Regions from separate parts of the Nocardia sp. NBC_00508 genome, predicted to be linked through region 2. Evidence: riboswitches for the same ligand, from Rfam matches in the RefSeq annotation. Region 2 holds a riboswitch; the other holds the start of a gene.
The links. Region 2 has a riboswitch for S-adenosylmethionine ahead of OHA40_RS17825 (aminotransferase class V-fold PLP-dependent enzyme). Riboswitches for the same ligand answer to the same signal wherever they lie in the genome.

Region 1 (5,397 bases), 2.8 Mb from region 2:
TGCGCCTGCGCGGCGCCGTTGCCCTTGCCGATGATCAGCTCCAGCCGCCCGCCGGACAGGTTGTCCAGCGTCGAGTAGTCCTCGAAGGCGCGCACCGGGTCGAGCAGGCTCAGCGTGGTCGCCGCGGTGAACAGCGTGATCCGCGAGGTCACCGCGGCAAGGTGCGCGAGGATCACCGGTGGCGCGGCGGACAGGAACGGGTCCTCGTGGCGTTCGCCGACGGCGAACCCGTCGTAGCCGAGTTCCTCGGCCAGCCGCGCCTGGCCGACGACATCGCGCAGGCGCTCGCGGGTGCCGGGCAGGCGGCCGGTCCGCGGGTCCGGCACCCGGGTGACGAGGGTGAACAGCAGGAACTTCATGCGGTCGCTCCCGAACTGGCGGCGGGCAGGTGTGGCATCGGCTCAGCGCTTCTTCGGCAGGCCGGGCGGATTGATCCGCGCTTCGGTAACCGCCTCGCTCCGCAGCGCCCACCGGTCGATCACCTGCTGGTAGGCGCCGTGCTCGATGGCGTGGGCCAGCGCGTGCTGCACGGCGGTGATCAGCCCGTTGTCTTTCTTGGTGAGCACAGCGATCTCGCCTTGCAGCGCGTCGCCCGCACCGGAGAAAGTGCCCACGATCTTGGTCTGCTTCGCGGTGGCCGCGTGGTAGATCGCGGTCGGGTTGGGGCCGAGATAGCCGTCCAGCCGCTGCGAGGCCAGCGCCAGGTAGTAGTCGGTGGTCTGCTGGAAGTAGGCGATGTCGATCGGCGCCAGGCCCTCGGCCCGATTCTGCTCGTTCCACTTGACCAGCAGCTGCTCCTGGTTGGTGCCGGTGCCTACGCCGATCCGCTTGCCCGCCAGGCTGGTGCGGTCCTTGAATTCGAGCTTGCTCTGGATCGGCACCTCCAACGCGACATTGTCCTTGCGGTAGGTCGCGAAGTCGTACTTCTCCTTGCGCTCCTCGGTGACGGTCACGTTGGAGATGAACGCGTCCACCTCGCCGGAATCCACCCGCACGAAGTTCTGCGACCAATCCGCCACCTGCGCGTCGAGTTTCAGCCCGAGGATGTCCGCGATCAGCGAGGCGAAGTCGACTTCGGAGCCGACCACGGTCTTGTCGTCGGTGGCGTAGAACCGCAGCGGCGGCGCGGCGCCGGACGCGCCGGTCACGATCAGGGTGCCGCGGTCGCGGATCGCCCGCGGCACCTCCGCGGCGATGGCGTCGACCTTCGCGGCCCGGACGCGACCGGACTGGGCGGGGGAGAGGTCGAAGGTGATCGAACCCGCGGGCTGCGCGGCGGAGTCCGCCTCGGGTTCGGTGCAGCCGGTGGCCAGCAGCACGACTCCCGTCGCGGCGGCGGCGACCAGGGCGGAAAGCTTCATCGGATACCTGTTCATCAGCGGACTCGGGATAGGAAAGCGCGGGTGCGCGGGTGTTCGGGGCGGTCGAGGACGACCGAGGGCGGGCCCTGCTCGACGATGACGCCGTCATCGAGGAACACCACGGTGTCGGCGACCTCGCGAGCGAAACCGATTTCGTGGGTGACGATCACGAGGGCGGTGCCGCCGTGCGCGAGGTCGCGGATCACGTCCAGCACCTCGCCGACCAATTCCGGGTCCAGCGCGGAGGTCGGCTCGTCGAACAGGATCACGCGGGGTCGCAGCGCCAACGCGCGGGCGATCGCCACGCGCTGCTGCTGCCCGCCGGACAGTCTGCGCGGATACGCCGCCGCCAGGTGTCCGATGCCGACCCGTTCGAGCAGGTCCTTCGCTTCGCGCTCGACCTCGCCGCGGTCGCGTCGCTGCGCGGAAAGCGGTGCGAGCGTGACATTGTCGAGCACCGTCAGGTGCGGGAACAGGTTGAACTGCTGGAAGACGAAGCCGATCCGGGACCGCTGCTTGCGCACCTCCCGGTCCGGAAGCGCGTGCAACCGGTGACGGCGAAGGCGATACCCGATCAGCTCGCCGTCGATGTGCACCGTGCCCGCGTCCAGCGATTCCAGGTGGTTCACCACGCGCAGCAGGGTCGACTTGCCGGAACCGGACGGACCGATCACCGCGACCACCTCGCCGGAGCGAATGGTCAGATCGATGCCGCGCAGAACCTGATGCGCCCCATAGGCTTTCCGAACGCCGCGGACCTCGACGGCGGGCGTGGCGGTCATCGCGTCGCTCCGCGCGGTGCGGCGGAACCGATCTCGGCGACTTCCCGCAGTTTCTGCCACGTGCGCTGGAGCGGTGACGGTGGCGGGGTGCGGTGCGCGCCTTTGGCGTAGTGGCGCTCGATGTAGTACTGCGCCACCGACAACACGGTGGTGAGCACGATGTACCAGACCGTCGCGACCATCAGCAGCGGCACCACCCGTCCGTTGCGCCCGTAGATCACCTGGACCTGGTAGAACAGCTCGGCGATCGCCATCACCGACACGATCGAGGTCCCCTTGAAGAGGCTGATCACCTCGTTGGTCGCATTCGGCAGGATCGAGCGCATCGCCTGCGGGACCACCACGGTGCGGAACTGCCGCAGCCGCGGAATCCCCAGCGCGGCGGCCGCTTCCAGCTGGCCCGCGTCGACCGAGATGAACCCCGCGCGGATGATCTCGGCCGAATACGCCGCCTGGTGCAGGGCCAGGCCGATCACCGCGGCGGTGAAACCGCTGATCACCCCGTTTACCTCGAAGGTGAACAACGCCGGGCCGAACGGGATGCCGACCGAGAGCGTCTGGTACAGGTAGGCGATGTTGAACCAGAACAGCAACTGCACGATCAGTGGGATGGAGCGGAACGCCCAGATGTAGACCCACGAGATCACCCGCAACACCGGATTGTTCGACAGCCGGGCGACCGCGAGCGCGGTGCCGAGCAGGAATCCCAGCGCGGTGCCCCACAGAGTCAGTTCCAAGGTCACCCGCAAGGCCGACAGCACCGATTTCGCCGTGATGTACTGCGCGAACGTCGGCCAGTCCCAGCCGGGATTGGTGGCGAGCCCGTGCACGAACTGGGCGAGCAGGATCAGCGCGACGGCGCTGACCACCCACCGCCAGGGGTGGCGGGCCTTGGCCACGGTGGGTGTTCCACCCCCTCGCGCGGATGCGCTGCCGGGCGCGGTGGTTCCGGGGGCGGGGGAACTCCATGACGGGTCCTCGATGATCACTTCGGTTCCTCCATCGGTCCCGGCGGAAGCACCCGCACCCGGTGACCGGGGGGTTGCTGCGACGTCGACGAGCCAGGTCTCTCGGTCGCTCTGGATGGTTGGTGCCGACCCCCCGTCAACCGATGTAAGGGTCGAGCCGAATCATGATGCCCAGCAAGCGGATCGCGGAACAAGAGAAGTAATCACCGTGAGCGTAGACCTTGTCGCGCCCGGATTCATCGGATCTTTGTAGTTGCCAGGCGTGCGCTACCGCGTCGACAGCGGTGCGGACCTCGTCGCCTCATCACGCGCGGGGCGCGTGCGCCGAATAGCGGCGGCGCGATGCAGCATACGGCCTTGCCTGTGGTGGCGGACCAGCGCGTCGGCTCGATTCGGGCAAACTGGACTGCTGCGAAATTGCTGTCCGCAATCCCGGCTGTTGAGTGCGTTTGCCGGAGTACTGTGCCCCTCGATCGTTCCGCCGATGAGGAGGTTTCGTGATCATGTTGCGTCGTCTGAGCTTGTTGTCCGCTGTCGCGACCAGTTCGGTCGCCCTCGCACTCGCGGGGCCGGGTGCCGCGCTCGCGGCCCCGGACACCCCGGCTCCGGCATTCCCCGATCGCACCACGCAGACCGTCGCCCCCGGTGATCTGTTGGGTGTCTACCACTCAGCGCTCAACGCGCTGCGCACGCTCGGCATCGAGCCGTTCCTGTATCCAGCCGCGGCGGCGTTGTGCGTCGACAACACCACCCTCGGCATGGCGCCCGCGGTGGCGGGCTCCATTCCGGGCCCGTGGCCGAAGAACACCGTGCAGATTCCCGGCCTGGACCTCAGCGCCGTCAAATCGGGGCAGGCCATGTTCACCTTCGTGCCCTACGGGCTCGGGCCGGACGGCCCGAACACCGCGGGCATGCACGTCGCCTGGGTCAACCTGAGCACCGGACGCAGCGGCACGGCCGGGATGGGGCCGCTGTCGGAGGTCGCCCGCGGGATGATCCCCGCCGCCGTTCCGCCGGAACTGCGGCCCGCCGCCGAGCAGGCGATCCAGGACTTCCTCTTCGCGTCGCTTCCGATGGGCGGCGTGCGCGCGGTCCCGGTGGACACCGGCCGTGGCACCGTGCTCGCCGCGGTGTTCGGCACGGTCCAGAACGGTGCCAGGTCCTGCCACTTCCTGCCGACAGTCGGGATCGCCACCGTGCCGTGAGTGTCCAGCCGCAGGGCCATCGCCCCTGACCGTCCGAGGGCGCAGGGGCACGATGCCCACCCACGTTATTCCAGAAGGCGACCTTTCCAGCGCACCGTGCCCCGGCGGCGGGCACGGTGCGAACGCGCCCACAGCAGCAGGTACGCGCCCACCGACAGCGGATGTGCGAGGGCGGCGAGAACATCCGGGTACCGGAGCGGGCCACCGGTCTCGGTCGAGCGGGCCAGCAGTCGGCCGACGACGGAGGCGAGATAGCCGGCCAGGCCGGTCCGCCGGATCGGACCTCTGCCGAGCACGGCGGCGGTCGGCGGCAGCCAATAGGCAAGGGCGGCAAGCATTCCCACCGCGGCTCCGCCCGTCACCGTTCCGTCATAGGCCGACCAGAGCCAGCGGGTGTAGCCGGCGTCGAGTTCGCCTGCGCCGCGGTACATCCTGGTTCGCGCCAGCGGCCCCGCCGCCACCAAAGCCGTGCCATGACCGGCTCGGCGCAGCGTGCGCGCGATCTCGAGGTCCTCGGTGACGCTCCCGGCCACCGCGGCGTGGCCACCCACCGCGCGGTACCCGGCGTTGTCGAACACGAGGAATTGGCCGCAGGCCACCGCCGTGGACGGGCGCAGGCTCCGGTCGGCGGCGGCGATCGGCAGCGTCGAGGCCCACGACCAGCACAGCAGGGGCTGCACCACCTCCTCCACGGCCGATCCGGCCACCTGGTGCGGCCACGGCGAGACCAGCGCGACTTCGCTCCTGCGCAGGGCGCCCACCGCCGCCGCGAGAGCCGTGGGGGCCACGCGCACATCGGCGTCCAGGAAGATCAACACCGGCGTCGCCACATCCTCGGCCAGCCGGGCGCAGGCCGCCGCCTTGCCGGTCCAGCCGGGGGCCGGGTCGGACTCGGTGCGCAGCAGGGTGAATCGGGAATCGCCATCGATCGCCGCGCGCGCGGCGGCGGAGGTGTCGTCGGTGGAACCATCGTCGAGGATGCGCACCGCCATGCGCGGAATTCCCACCTGGGCACGCAGATCGGCGATCAGATCGGGTAGCCGGTCGGCCTCGTCGCGCGCCGGGACGCAGACGGTGACCG
Region 2 (5,397 bases):
GCTGTGATTCGGATCGCGGCGGCGGCGCCGGTGACACCCGGGAGATGCTGGAGCGCGTTGTCGATCTCGCCGAGTTCGATGCGGCGGCCGCCCAGCTTGATCTGATCGTCGGCCCGGCCGAGGAAGACCAGTCCCGCGCTGTCGTTGCGAACCAGGTCGCCGCTGCGGTAGGCCCGGTCCCAGCCGACCGAGGGCAGCGGCGCGTACTTCTCGGTGTCCTTGGCCGGGTCGAGATAGCGCGCCAGGCCGACGCCGCCGATCACCAATTCGCCGGATTCGCCCTCCGCCACGGGATTTCCCGCCTGGTCCACCACGACGAGATCCCAGCCGTTGAGTGGAAGTCCGATGCGGATCGGCCACTGGCCGTTCAGCCGCGCGGCACAGGCGACAACCGTCGCCTCGGTGGGCCCGTAGGTGTTCCATACCTCGCGAGCCGAATCATCCGTTCCGGCAAGGCGTTCGGCGAGTTCGGGCGGGACGGCCTCGCCGCCGAAGATCAGCAGCCGCACCGCCTCCAGCGCCTCGACCGGCCAGGTCGCCGCCAGGGTTGGCACCGTCGAGACGATGCTGATCTCGCGCCGCACCAGCCAGGGGCCCAGGTCGGCGCCGGTGCGCACCAGGTCGCGGGGGGCGGGCACCAGGCAGGCGCCGTTACGCCAGGCCAGCCACATCTCCTCGCAGGAGGCGTCGAAGGCGACCGAGAGACCGGCGAGGACCCGGTCACCCGGACCGATCGGGGCGTCGCGGAGGAACAGGTCGGCTTCGGCGTCGACGAACGCGGCAGCGTTGCGGTGCGTGACGGCAACGCCTTTCGGGGTTCCGGTCGACCCGGAGGTGAAGATGATCCAAGCGTCGTCGCCGGGGGTGGGGAGCGCCGACCAGGTGTCGGCACCTTCATGCCGCTCCGCGGCGCGGATACCCGCGGCCGTGGTCTCGATGCCATCGGCGGTCACGATCGCGGTGACCTGGGCTTCGCCGAAGACGAGCTGGGCGCGCTCCGCAGGATCGTCGGCGTCGACCGGCACGTAGGCCGCGCCGCTGTAGAGGACCGCGAGAATGGTCACGTAGAGCCCGCGGGTCCCCGACGGCATACGCACGCCGACCCGGTCGCCGGGGCGCACGCCCGCCGTGGCGAGGCGGGCCATGGTCTTCTCTACCTCGACGACCAGTTCCAGGTAGGACAACACCACGTGGCCGTCATCGATGGCGGGCGCGTCGGGATGCGTGAGCGCTGTCGCGGTCAGGATGTCGACGAGTGTTCTCGGCTCGGGCGCGCGATCGCCCCGCAACAACGGGCGCACCGGCGCATGGACCTCTGTCCAGAGCATGGCGCTCGGTGCACCTCCCATCGACCTGCCTCACACTTCCCGTTGTTGTGTCATAGCTGGGTTACCAAAGGGCAAACGCCATGATGGCCAATCGTCCACGTTACCCGGGGTCGTCGTCATTTGTTGTTCACCCGACTGGATACCGGATCGCCTGGCGCTGTGGGCGTTGTTGCAGGTCGGGACGATTTTCGCGGTACGAACCCCGGCAGCCGCTGGTCGGCGGGGAGCGCGTAGAGTTTGCCGAAAGTTCGCTGATTTGCTGGATGTGATTCCGCTCGCTGTATCTGTTCTGCGTGTTCGCTCGGCTGCGCGTGCGGCTCGCGAGTTGTCATCGGGGTGCTTGTAAAGACTCGCGTGTGGTGGTTATGTCCCGATCGGTGTGTGTGGGCTCGGGTTGGGACGTGGTTGACAGCGCCGGGGCGCTTCTGCCAATCTCGGCTCAGGTCATGAGTGCCAGTGCTAAGCCCCGGCTTGCTGGTCGGCAACCCTCCTCCGCGGTGGGGTGCTCCGGGTGACGACCAGGCCGACGCCCGACCGGGCGCGGCAAGCGCGGACTCGACGAATCATGCGATCGCGGGTCCTCGAGCCGACGGGATTCTCGTGATGACTGCTGCTGTCGACAACGCCTGTGCCCCACTCGCCCGGGTCTCCGGTGACGAACTGCGGGTGCCGCTCGTGCAGGGCGGAACAGCGACCTACGCCAATTTCGACTATGCGGCGAGCGCGCCGGCGTTGGCGCAGGTCACCGACCGCGTGCAGCAGCTGCTGCCGTTCTACGCGAGTGTGCACCGCGGCGCGGGCTACGCCTCGCGGATCTCCACCGAGTGCTACGAGGCCGCCCGCGGGTCGGTGGCCAAGTTCCTCGACGCCGCCGACGATCAGGTGGTGGTGTTCACCCGCAACACCACCGACTCGCTGAACCTGCTCGCGTCCTGCGTGCCCGGCGACACGGTGGTGCTCGACATCGAGCACCACGCCAACTTCCTGCCCTGGACCAGGCAGGGCCGCCGCGTCGTGCAGGCGGCCGACACCGTCGAGGAGACCGTCGGCAGGCTGGTCGCCGAATTGTGCAGCAAGCCCGCCGCGTTGCTCGCGGTGACCGGCGCGTCGAACGTGACCGGCGAGGTGCTGCCACTGGAACGGCTGGCCACCATCGCGCACCAGTGCGGCGCCCGGATCCTGGTGGACGCGGCCCAGCTGGCGCCGCACCGTCGGATCAGCCTGCGGGACACCGGAATCGACTACCTGGCGTGCTCCGGGCACAAGCTGTACGCGCCGTTCGGCGCGGGTGTGCTCGTGGGCAAGCGCGATTGGCTCGATGCGGCACAGCCCTATCTGTCCGGTGGCGGTGCCGTTCGTGAGGTCACCACCACCGGGGCCGAGTGGGCAAACGCCCCGCAGCGGCACGAGGCCGGGTCGCCGAACGTGCTCGGCGCCGCCGCGCTGGCCGCCGCTTGTGACACGCTCTGTGCCATCAACGCCGAAACCCTTGCCGCCCACGAACACCGGCTCGCCGACCACCTCCGCCACGGCCTCGCCGTGATCCCCGGCGTGCGTCTGCTGCGTATCTGGTCCGACAGCACCGACTCGGTGGGTATCGTCGCCTTCGCGCTCGATGGATTCGCTCCCGGCCATGTCGCTGCCTATCTCTCCGCCGAACACGGCATCGGCGTGCGCGACGGCCGCTTCTGCGCCCACCCGCTGCTCGCCCGCCTCGGCCTGGACGGGGCCCTGCGCGCCAGCATCGGCCTCGGCACCACATCCGCCGACGTGGACCGCCTGATCGAGGCCGTGTCCACCCTCGTGCGCACCGGCCCCACCTGGGACTACGCCGCCACCAACGGCCTGTGGAACCCCACGCCCGAAACTCGCCCGTTCACCTCGACCGCCCCCACCGGCGCGGCTCCCTGCCTGATCGGCTAGCCCTAGCCGCAGTCCTTCGAAACAGCAGCTCCGCATCGTGGCCGGTATGGCATGGCGTAGCCGCGCATTCGTTCAGTCGCCCAGCGAGGTCGGGCGGTAATAGCGGCCGTTGTAGTAGAGGAGCGGGGCCGCGGCGGGCTTTTCGTCGGTGCTGTCGTGGACCCGGGTGACCAGGCCGACGACGAGGGTGTGGTCGCCGAGGGGGATGAGCTGGTGCACGGTTATGCGAAGCCAGATCGGGGTGCCGTGCAGGACAGGCTCGCCGGTGTCCAAGGTGGTCCACAAGGAGCGGTCGGTGAATCGCTCCTCGGCGGTTCGCGAGAACCGATGGGCCAGGTGCTGCTGGTGTTCGCCGAGGAAATGGATGACCGCGGATTCCGCGTCCAGCATGGCCGCCAGGCTGGAGGACGTGTGCGCGATGTTGAACGAGACCAGCGGCGGGTCCAGGGACAGCGACGCGAAAGAGGTGGCGGTGAAGCCGACCGGCCCTTGCGGCGAACTGAGCGTGACGACGGTGACGCCCGCGGGATAGTGGCGCATGGAGGCGCGATATTGCTCGGCGGTGATGCCGCTCAGATCATCGGGTATGGCGATTTCCGTCTCGGGCCGTGGTGCTTCGGTCACAGGACGAAACTACGCTCGGCGGCCGAGCCGGTGCGGAGCGCGTGGTGTCCAGGCTGCTCAGCGAGTCAATCCACGTCGATCGGAAGGCCGGCGGTGATCCGCAGCAGCTCCGGGAACGACGTGCGGAAAATAGTGTTCGGGTGCCCTCCCGCGGCCCAGAGCTCGCGATGCCGCGACAGCGCGTTGTCCACCCAGGTCGGCAGGTTGGTCGGATGGCCGACCGGTGCGATACCGCCGATCGGCTGGCCGGTCACTTCGCGCACCAACTTGGCGGGGGCGCGGGTCAGCGTTCCCTCCAGGCGCGCGCCGGTGTTCGCCAGGTCGACCTGATGCGCGCCGGAGACCAGCAGCAGCACCGGGTCGTCGTCGAGCAGGAACACCAGCGATTTCGTGATCGCGCCCACGTCGACGCCCAGTGCTTCGGCGGCGTCCGCGGCGGTGTGCGTCGGCTCCGGCTGGGCCATGATCAGGCCGTGGTGGCCTCGGGCGATGAGGGTGTCGGCGACCCGGCAGGCGACCGGTGGCAATGACGACCTGCGCATCCCACCAGGGTAGAGCGATTGCGGGCGGTACGCCGGGCGAGTCGCGCTGCTGTCTCAGTATTCCGGGTATCCCTCGCGCGGGCCGAGCATCGCGGAGATCCGCGCCCGGGTGATCCGAGCGAGCTGGGTCAGGTCGCGGGACGAGACCTGCTCGTGCACAAGCGCTTCGAAGGCGCGGTCGATATCCCGCTGGGAGAGGGCGAGCAGTTCGACATCCGCCTTGGTGAGCAGCGCCTCCTGGTCGGGATAGGGGCGAGCGGCGGTCAGCTTCGCTGCCCACGTGACGTTGCAGCAGCATTCGTACAGGGCGTGAATCGCGTGGCCACGCGACATTTCGTTGAACCGGTCCAGACCGATTCCGCGATGCATCAGCATGATCTCCTCCGAACCCGATGACCGAGGTTTGCTGACTCGACCATGATCCGGCTTACCCGGAACCGGGAACCAGTGCGTCGCTGCTAATTTGCACAGGATTTACACGCCGCGAGGTTTGCGCGGTGTGTCCTGCCTGCCGCGATGTCGCGGCCCGGGGTTTCGGTCTCGCATTGTCTCGATACGCTGTACAAATGACAGATTGGCAGGCTTTCACCGTCGAAACTGAGGACAACGTCGCGCAGGTGACGCTGACCGGTCCAGGCAAGGGCAATGCGATGGGCCCGGATTTCTGGCGCGAGCTGCCCGAAATCTTCCAGGCGCTGGACGCCGACCCCGAGGTCCGCGCGATCGTGCTGACCGGTTCGGGAAAGCACTTCTCCTACGGTCTCGACCTCCCCGCGATGAGCGGCACATTCGGCCCGCTGCTGGCCGAGCGGGCCATGGCCGCGCCGCGCACCGAATTCCTCACCGAGGTGCGCAAGATGCAGGCTTCGGTCACCGCGGTGGCGGACTGCCGTAAGCCGGTGATCGCCGCCGTGTCCGGGTGGTGCATCGGTGGTGGGCTGGACCTGATCGCGGCCGCCGATATCCGCTACGCGAGCGCG

Region 1: another riboswitch for S-adenosylmethionine. It lies ahead of OHA40_RS05595 (amino acid ABC transporter permease); the one in region 2 lies ahead of OHA40_RS17825 (aminotransferase class V-fold PLP-dependent enzyme).

What each region holds. Positions count from the first base shown of each region.
Region 1 is NZ_CP107852.1:1,268,665-1,274,061, reverse strand. Features, by position in the region: gene OHA40_RS05610 (LLM class flavin-dependent oxidoreductase) at 1-359, opposite strand, end outside; gene OHA40_RS05605 (ABC transporter substrate-binding protein) at 402-1,361, opposite strand; gene OHA40_RS05600 (amino acid ABC transporter ATP-binding protein) at 1,376-2,143, opposite strand; gene OHA40_RS05595 (amino acid ABC transporter permease) at 2,140-3,042, opposite strand; SAM riboswitch class I at 3,140-3,233, opposite strand; gene OHA40_RS05590 (hypothetical protein) at 3,615-4,316, shown strand; gene OHA40_RS05585 (glycosyltransferase) at 4,382-5,397, opposite strand, start outside.
Region 2 is NZ_CP107852.1:4,019,939-4,025,335, forward strand. Features, by position in the region: gene OHA40_RS17820 (Pls/PosA family non-ribosomal peptide synthetase) at 1-1,328, opposite strand, end outside; SAM riboswitch class IV at 1,771-1,884, shown strand; gene OHA40_RS17825 (aminotransferase class V-fold PLP-dependent enzyme) at 1,932-3,251, shown strand; gene OHA40_RS17830 (flavin reductase family protein) at 3,324-3,875, opposite strand; gene OHA40_RS17835 (YbaK/EbsC family protein) at 3,941-4,417, opposite strand; gene OHA40_RS17840 (2-oxo-4-hydroxy-4-carboxy-5-ureidoimidazoline decarboxylase) at 4,472-4,786, opposite strand; gene OHA40_RS17845 (crotonase/enoyl-CoA hydratase family protein) at 4,984-5,397, shown strand, end outside.